DNA from 2 places in the Pseudomonas sp. 10S5 genome. Region 1 is predicted to be linked to the other one. Evidence: riboswitches for the same ligand, from Rfam matches in the RefSeq annotation. Region 1 holds a riboswitch; the other holds the start of a gene.
The links. Region 1 has a riboswitch for fluoride ahead of QN378_RS19800 (cation:proton antiporter). Riboswitches for the same ligand answer to the same signal wherever they lie in the genome.
Positions count from the first base shown of each region.

Region 1 (4,162 bases):
GGTGGTTGTTGCTGGACTCATCATCATAGCCACTTACTTCTTGATGAAGGGCGCTCCGCTCATAAATCTCGGGCAGGCTAATGCCATGCAGGTGGCCGACCTAAAGTCGCAATGGGCCAATGGCGAGGTGATTGCCTTGGTACGCCATGTGGAGCGCTGCGACCATTCGAAAGCCCCTTGCCTAGATAAAGCAGATGGGATTACCAGCCGGGGCCGAGATGCTGCTATTGAGTTGGGTAAAGAGTTTCAAAAGCTCGGCATAGAGAAAACAGACATCTACAGCAGCCCTCTCACTAGAACCGCGCAGAGTGCATTATTTATGTTTGGTCACGCAAGTGCAGAGCAGAATTGGTTAATCAACTGTAAAAACACCATGCTTCACGATGTACTTCAACAAAAAATGAAAGGTCGTAATTTGATTCTTGTCACGCATAGCGAATGTATGGTGCAACTCGAAAAAAGTATGAAACTGTCTACGTCGACTACGCTTGACTATGGCATCTCAATTTTCATATCCAAATCTGAAGCGGGCGGCGCACCGCTTGCTCTTGGCTTTATCGATGCTCAAAGTTGGCAATCTGTTTTTCCAAATTGAAGGTGGCCTGAGTACTTCACTATGATCAGCTAACCACCATTCTGAGATGGAGATGAAGCCTCCCATTTTTCTGCCGGGAATGACTATTGGCTCTTTCGCTAAATTGAAAAAAATAAAGTATTTTTTTGATTGCCATGCCGAACCTCATCAACCTGGGTCTCAGCCAATACCAATATTTTGAGAGAAATCATGCTACAAAAGCCAAACAGTTTTCGATCCGAATCAATCGTTTGTGCCGTGCTCGTATTCACGTTTATATTCCTTTCTGTAATGGTCATGAAAGGTAATACGGAAGTATTCGACCACGCTTTTTTAATGGCGCTGCGCGCTAACGGTAATCCGGCCGATCCAATTGGTCCCGCCTGGTTAGAGGAAATGGGAAGAGATGTCACGGCTCTTGGCAGTTATGCCTTTTTAGGATTTGTTTTTCTCTCGACTTTGGGCTACCTCTTTCTCTTACGCAAGCGGTCGACGGCAGTCCTATTAACTGTCTCGGTTGTAGGTGGTGCGATCCTGAGCACACTTTTCAAGCTAGGCATTGATCGAGTTCGACCTGATATTCCACACGCCGCAAGGGTGTTCACTGCGAGCTTTCCAAGTGGTCATGCAACGCTTTCAGCCGTTACGTTTCTGACACTTGGAGCCATTCTTGCCAGCGCACACAGCGAGAAACGTTTCAAAATTTACTTTGTCGCTCTTTCGATAACCCTCACTCTATTTGTTGGTTTGAGCCGACTGTACCTGGGTGTTCACTATCCCACCGATGTCTTGTCCGGATGGTGCCTGGGGGCCGCATGGGCGATTGTGTGCTGGTTAACGGCATCTTGGCATCAGCAGCGAAGGGTCATAGAGCAACCCAAAACACAATGCTCGGCCCGACCAATCAAAAAGCTATAACCCCGTTCCCCTGAAGCGAAAACTAGGGCCTCACCGGCACAGTTCCTCCCGTGCAAAAAGAAATTCAGGTGCTAGAGTTAGCGCAGGAGATGGCATTCCTCCTTTAACCGCCTTCCGGCTAATGATGCCTACGCATAAATCCCTTATGGGCGCGTAGGCTTTGTCTGTCTATCTGTCTATCTGTCTATCTGTCTATCTGTCTATCTGTCTATCTGTCTATCTGTCCATGACTATGATCAGGGCAGGTGATATGTTCGATTTCCCTCGCAGTATCCTTCTGATTGGTAAGTCTCAGCGCAGCCTGGGGCTTAGGTTTCGAGCCTTTTCTTTCAACCGCTTAATTCCAGATTATTCATCAAACATCTTTGCAGAAATCAAGCGGGCTAAAACTGAGCTGACAGTCCCTACCGTAGGTGAGCACCATGACTGAGATATGGGCTCAGGCGGCTTTATGGCTGGGGTTGGCGTTAGCCGCCACCTTGATGTCGATCTTCTTGAAGATAGCAACCGCACTATCAGAGATCGTGGTCGGGACCATCGCCCAGTTGATCATCGGTGCAATGCTCGGTGTTGCGATCCTTCAGGGCGATGCTAGCTGGATAAAGTTTCTCTCTGGTGCCGGGGCAATACTGCTGACATTTCTTGCCGGTGCAGAGCTTGATCCAGTGGTCTTTCGCAAGCAGTGGGAGCAAGCCCTAGCGATTGGGTTGGTCAGCTTCATGGTGCCCTTTCTAGGATGTGCTGCACTCGCATTCTGGGGGCTTGGCTGGAGCATTCAGGCAAGTTGGCTTGCAGGCATCGCGATGTCTACCACCTCGGTAGCGGTGGTGTATGCGGTGATGCTGGAACTCGGCATCAACACCAGCGAATATGGCAAAACCGTGCTCGCTGCTTGCTTCGTAACCGACTTGGCCACCGTGATAGCCCTTGGGCTGATCTTTGCCCCATTCACGGTAAGAACACTCGTATTTATTGCCGCATTGGTTGCTGCGGCCTTCTTGCTGCCATGGCTGACGCCAAAGTTTTTCCGGCGCTTTGGTGGCCGACCCTCTGAGCTGGAAGCAAAATTTCTGATCTTGTGCCTGTTTTCTCTGGGCGCGTTAGCAACCTGGGCTGACAGTGAGGCAGTGTTGCCCGCGTATCTGATTGGCATGGTCCTAGCCGGCACGGTAGGTAAAAACCATGCATTGATCCGTCGTTTGCGAACAATGACTTTCGGGTTACTAACGCCTTTCTATTTCATTCGTGCAGGTTCACTCGTTTCGCTCCCTGCATTGATTGCGACTCCTGCCGCCTTCCTCTTGCTATTGCTGGTCAAGATGGCGACCAAAATGATCGGTGCTTACCCCCTAACCCAAGCTTACGGCTCTCCCCGCCGGGAGGGCATGTACACGACATTGCTCATGTCCACCGGACTGACATTCGGCACCATCTCGGCATTGTTCGGCTTGTCGCATGATTTGATCGATAAGGGCCAGTACTCAGCACTGGTTGCCGCCGTTATCGGTAGTGCCGTTTTGCCAACCTTGATTGCCAATGCTTTTTTCCTCCCAAGACATCTCTTACCGACCAACCCCAACGTTGAGGAAAAAGAAGATAACGCCGATGTTCAAGAGCCTTGAACGCTGGGTACTGAACCGCTACGGGTAAGCGCCTGCGATCAAGCACCAACCGTGAAGCCGTTATGCCCACCTGTTACAGGTGGTAGGAGAACATCATGATCCAGCAAGTTCTCATTGCCTATGATGGTTCGGAGGCTGCCAAAAAGGCATTGAATTTTGCCAACGAACTGACCAGCCGTTTCAACGCCCGCTTGCACATTGTTGCCGTATGTCAGCCACCAGAATTCGGTGATGAGGTTGAAACGGAGGCGGTTGTTGAGCGATCAAGAGCACATTACCGCCATATGCTGAAGAGCCTCAAGCACCATCAACAGGCCAGCGAGCATCCTCCAGTTATACAAGTGGTCATCGGTCACCCAGCCGAACAAATAGTGCGCTATGCCGAAGCGAACGCTATTGATCACATCGTGGTTGGGCACCGTGGCCACTCCATTTTCGAACGCTGGCTACTGGGCTCGGTCGCAAGGCAGGTCATTGACCACGCGCCTTGTGCGGTCACCGTTATCCGGGGTTGATTTCAGAGTCTTAATCGTTTTGAAGGAGAAAAATATGTTATCGATTGATATTCCGGGCCGAGGCAAGCTGGAACTCAAACACTTGGTGTGCGATTACAACGGCACGCTGGCTTTCGATGGAACGCTGCTTGAGGGCGTGCAGGAGAAGCTCAAGGCGTTGTCTTCAAAGGTTTCCATCTGTGCTGACGGGTGACACATTCGGCACGGCACAAGAGCAACTCAGCTCTTTGGATATCAATTTGATGATTCTTCCCGTCAAGGACCAGAGCATCGCCAAGGAAGACTATTTACGCACCCTCGGCGCAGCCGGAGTCGTCGCCATTGGTAACGGCAGCAATGATCGTCACAGGTTAGCTATAGCTGCGCTGGGGATCGCAGTCATCGGGGGAGAAGGTGCCGCAATGAATACCCTGACAGCAGCAGATCTGGCAGTGCAAAGCGTCCAACTGGCTCTCGACCTGCTACTGGAACCGCGTCGCCTTATCGCGAGCCTCAGGACATGAGTTCGGGATAAGGCGGCGCGGTCTGAGCGA
Region 1 is NZ_JASJVL010000021.1:2,603-6,764, forward strand. It holds gene QN378_RS19790 (histidine phosphatase family protein) at 1-595, shown strand, start outside; gene QN378_RS19795 (phosphatase PAP2 family protein) at 872-1,492, shown strand; fluoride riboswitch at 1,569-1,630, shown strand; gene QN378_RS19800 (cation:proton antiporter) at 1,915-3,114, shown strand; gene QN378_RS19805 (universal stress protein) at 3,210-3,629, shown strand; gene QN378_RS19810 (hypothetical protein) at 3,664-3,822, shown strand; gene QN378_RS19815 (hypothetical protein) at 3,809-4,132, shown strand.

Region 2 (4,162 bases), on a different contig from region 1:
GTGCATTCACAGCGGTTTGGCAGGAAGCTTTGCTCCACAATATGTCGTAGTTCCAGTGTCGAAATCATTTTAAAATAACCCTAACAAAAGTCAGCCCAAATGACTCTCGCCTCAGGTGATAAGGAAGCCGTAATTATTTACGACTTGATGAGCTTGCCTGAGGTAAATCTGGCCCGGCGCTCACAAGCCAGTGTAGGCTAATCATCCAAAAGCATTGGATTAATTTAGGTCGCAATCCATATGAGTTCGTCCACTACGCCTTCCACTATTCAGAGGAAGTCATCGGTACCAGCGAGCTATTGTGGTGAAACCGCCACAATCGAGACGCCAGCGGAGTACCGCTCATCTGGAAGGTGGTGGGGATTACCAGGACGGCGTTGAGAGCATTGTGATGACGAAACAGCCACCAGCAGCGAGCGCCGTGTATCCCCTGGTGTATCCCTATAAAACACACACAGAACAAAACTCTTTAAATACAGTAACTTAACGACCCAGCTCAAATGACTGTGTACCACCAAGTACCGGTTTACAGATGTCTACAGCAGTCTATAAACCACCTCAAGAAGCCCGCCTAGTGCGGGCTTTCTTGTGTCTGGGCATCTCTCCTTTTATAGCCTTATAGCCCCCAGCATCCCCACCCGCATGGGAGAGGGGACGGAAAATCTTAGGGATGCGAACCTGATAAAGCATAGCGACTTGCCTCATTCCATCAAGTCGTCGCACATCGGATTCACGTTGATAACGTGCGCAGCCAGCCGCGACGCGTCCTTTTGAGGCTGGCATACCGACGCGGGCGCTAAGCTTCGTGAGCCACCTAATGGCCAGCATCCACACAAAATAAAAACATCACCCCACACAATATTTCTGCCGTTAAAACGTCTTCATCTCCATGGACCCCTCGCACAGCCGGAACTTGATGACAGACCGAAACAGCGACATCACCGCGACTGTCTTGCGCGAACGCACCAAGCTGGGGAATTTCATTCGGCGCAGGGTACGTGACTCGACTGAGGCCGAAGACATTTTGCAGGACGTGTTTTATGAATTCGTTCAAGCCTATCGCCTTCCGGCAACGATTGAGCAGGCCAGTGCATGGCTTTTCCGGGTAGCGCGAAATCGGATCATTGACCGGTTTCGCAAGAAGAAAGAACAACCCATCAGCGGGATGAACGAAAGCACCGACGATGACGATGAGGTGTATCGGCTAGACCTCGCGCTGCCGTCGATGGACGCCGGGCCGGACGCTATTTTCGCCCGCTCAGCCGTACTTAACGCGCTGCAGGATGCGTTGGACGAACTGCCGGAGAATCAGCGCGAGGTGTTTATTGCCCATGAAATCGCGGGTAACAGCTTCAAGGAAATAGCGGCGCAAAGCGGCGTTGCGGTGAACACTTTATTGGCACGAAAGCGCTATGCAGTCTTGCATTTGCGCAGTCGGCTACAAACGGTTTATGACGAACTTGATACGTAACGGAGAGCACACATGAAATATCGACTGAGAATTGCGGCACGGGTGCTGTTGGGGATCGTGGCGGTGGCCGTGCTGGGCTGGGTGGTCATGGCGCTGTGGAACTGGGTGATTCCAGAGTTATTCACAGGCGGGCGAGTGATCGACTATGGGCATGCGTTAGGGTTGCTGTTGCTTAGCCGGATCCTGTTTGGCGGATTCCGTGGGCGCGGTGGCTGGCACGGTCGTCGGGACTGGCGCAAATGGGAAGCGATGACGGCCGAAGAACGCGAGCAGTTCAAACAGACCATGTTCTCCGGGCGACACAAGCGTTCCGAGGGTTAATCGCGACGGATCATCGAGTGCCAGCAACAAAGCCGGGAGGGCTTCCGGCTAATACCTTGATACATTTCCCCGCCGTGCTATAGGATGCACGCAGGAGATGGCATTCCTCCTCTAACCGCCTTGTGCTGATGATGCCTACGTGAATCCTGAACAAGGCGCGTAGGTGTGCGCCTTGTTCCTTATGAGAACAGGCCCTTGAATACGACCTATCAGCACCCCTTCGATAAAACCTCGCCCCCTTGGCATCAGCCTGCTCTCCGATGGTCGGGAGCGTTACGCCTATGCTGAAGTCAATTTTCGCCATCGCTTTCGGAGCGTCCGTAGGCGCGTTGATGCGCTGGCAATTAGGCATGAAGCTCAACTCGGTGTTTCCGACGCTTCCCCCCGGTACGGTGGTCGCCAACATGGTCGGTGGCTACATCATCGGTCTGGCGGTGGCATTCTTTGCGGCAACACCGACCCTTAGCGCCGAGTGGAGACTGCTGGTCATCACCGGTTTCTGCGGTGGTCTGACCACGTTTTCTACTTTTTCGGCCGAGACCATGATTTTGATTCAACAAGGGCGCCTGCTCTGGGCGCTCAGTTCGATCGCAGTGCATGTACTCGGCTCCCTTGCGATGACCGCACTAGGATTGCTGACCTTTCAATTCATCAGCGGACGCTGAAGGAAGGCCTCATGAATGGCTTTCAAGTGATTTTCTACACCCCGCAAACCATCGCCATGAGGGGAAATGCTCAGGGAATGGATTGTCAACCTGACAAAAGAACTGGGTCTGTGCGGCGCAACAAGGGTGTCTGGCATCGAGGGATTTGGGCACACAGGCAAGAGCCATTCAGCTCACTTTTTCGGGCTGGCCGATCAACCGATGGAAATACGGCTGGCAATGACTGACGAGGAAGACCAGCGGCTATTTGAGCGTTTGGCCATCGAAGACGTCGCCTTGTTTATATCAAGATGCCCATTGAACTGGGCTTTATCGGTAAAGCCGTGGCGCATTGACGCCTCGGCGTGGGCGAGTCCATCTAATTACCGTCAGGGTTGAAGTTCAGTCAGGATGCGGTAAGCCAGACGAACCCGGGCTTCATTGGGAAAGTTCTTGTTCGCGAGCATCACGATGCCGAGCTTTTTCGCTGGCACAAACGCCACATACGCACCAAATCCGTTGGTTGATCCGGTCTTGTTTATCCAGACAGATTGCTGCGGTGGCAGAGGCGGATTTAAGGCTGTGACGGCGTTGCTCTCGTACGCCATCTTGTTCGAGTTGCCTTCCAATAATGCGTCCAGTGAGACTGGATAGCGGTATTGCTCCCAGATCAGGTCCTGCGTCATGGCCCTCAACTGAAAGTAACCGGTGTGGGTGTCGGCCATCGCGCGCTTGAGCAATGGACTCGTGTCTGTGAGGCCCATGTTGGCTTCGACGAACCGAATCAAGTCTTTGGAAGTCGTTTTCACCCCGTAGGCTTCGGCGCCGAGCACGCCAAGACTGAGTCTGACGGGCTTGTCGTTCTTGTCGTAGCCTTGAGCGTAGGCGGCCAACTTGTTCGCCGGAAGGGTGATGAAGCTGTTGGGCATGCCGAGTTCGGGAAACAGCCGATGCTCCAAGGCTTGGTCGAAAGGCATTCCCATGCTCTTGGCGGCAGTCATTCCGAGCATTCCGACGCTTGGGTTGGCATAGGTTCTGTAGGTGCCGGGGGCAAACGTCGGTTGCCATGCCTTGAAGTACGCCATCATCTGCGTGGCGTTCCGTATGTCATCAGGAAACTGCAATGGGAAGCCGCCAGCCGTGTGGGTCGCCAGATTGATCAGTGTCACGTTGTCGAACGGGCTGCCCTTGAGTTCAGGCACATAGGCGCTTGGGCGATCAGTGAGCAGTAGCTTGCCGCTGGCTTGGGCGTAGGTCGCCAGGGTCGCCGTGAAGGTCTTGCTGACCGAGCCTATCTCGAACAGCGTGCCGTTGTTGACCGGCTGCTGCGTTTCTCTGGAGGCCACTCCGTAGCTGTAGAAACGCGGCTTGCCATCCACGGTGATCGCGATGGCTAAGCCCGCGACGTTGTAATGACTCATGACGGAGTGAGCGGCATCTTGCACAACGGCATCGATGTTGCGCGGTTCGGCATTCGCCACAGCAACGTTACCGAAAAAGAGGCAGCTGCTTGATAACAGACAAAGAGTAAGAAGCTTTCCAATAAAGCGCATTCCAATGATCCTTGCTTCGTGGTTATTTAATCACGCTCAATTTCAGCAACCCACGCTCCCATATCTGCCGAGTCCTGACCCAAACAAGTTCATGCCAGTCCTTATCCGACGGGTAAAACTGTTCCAACAGACCGAGCTTGATTTCCCGCCCCACGCTATCAAGCGGATTGCCG
Region 2 is NZ_JASJVL010000010.1:18,061-22,222, reverse strand. It holds gene QN378_RS12595 (DUF1652 domain-containing protein) at 1-68, opposite strand, end outside; gene QN378_RS12590 (sigma-70 family RNA polymerase sigma factor) at 917-1,471, shown strand; gene QN378_RS12585 (hypothetical protein) at 1,484-1,792, shown strand; fluoride riboswitch at 1,877-1,937, shown strand; gene crcB (fluoride efflux transporter CrcB) at 2,074-2,457, shown strand; partial or broken gene QN378_RS12575 (DUF190 domain-containing protein) at 2,469-2,792, shown strand; gene ampC (class C beta-lactamase) at 2,826-3,989, opposite strand; gene QN378_RS12565 (DUF2817 domain-containing protein) at 4,012-4,162, opposite strand, start outside.
Region 2: it holds a riboswitch for fluoride, as region 1 does, so the genes downstream of both, crcB (fluoride efflux transporter CrcB) here and QN378_RS19800 (cation:proton antiporter) in region 1, are expected to answer to the same signal.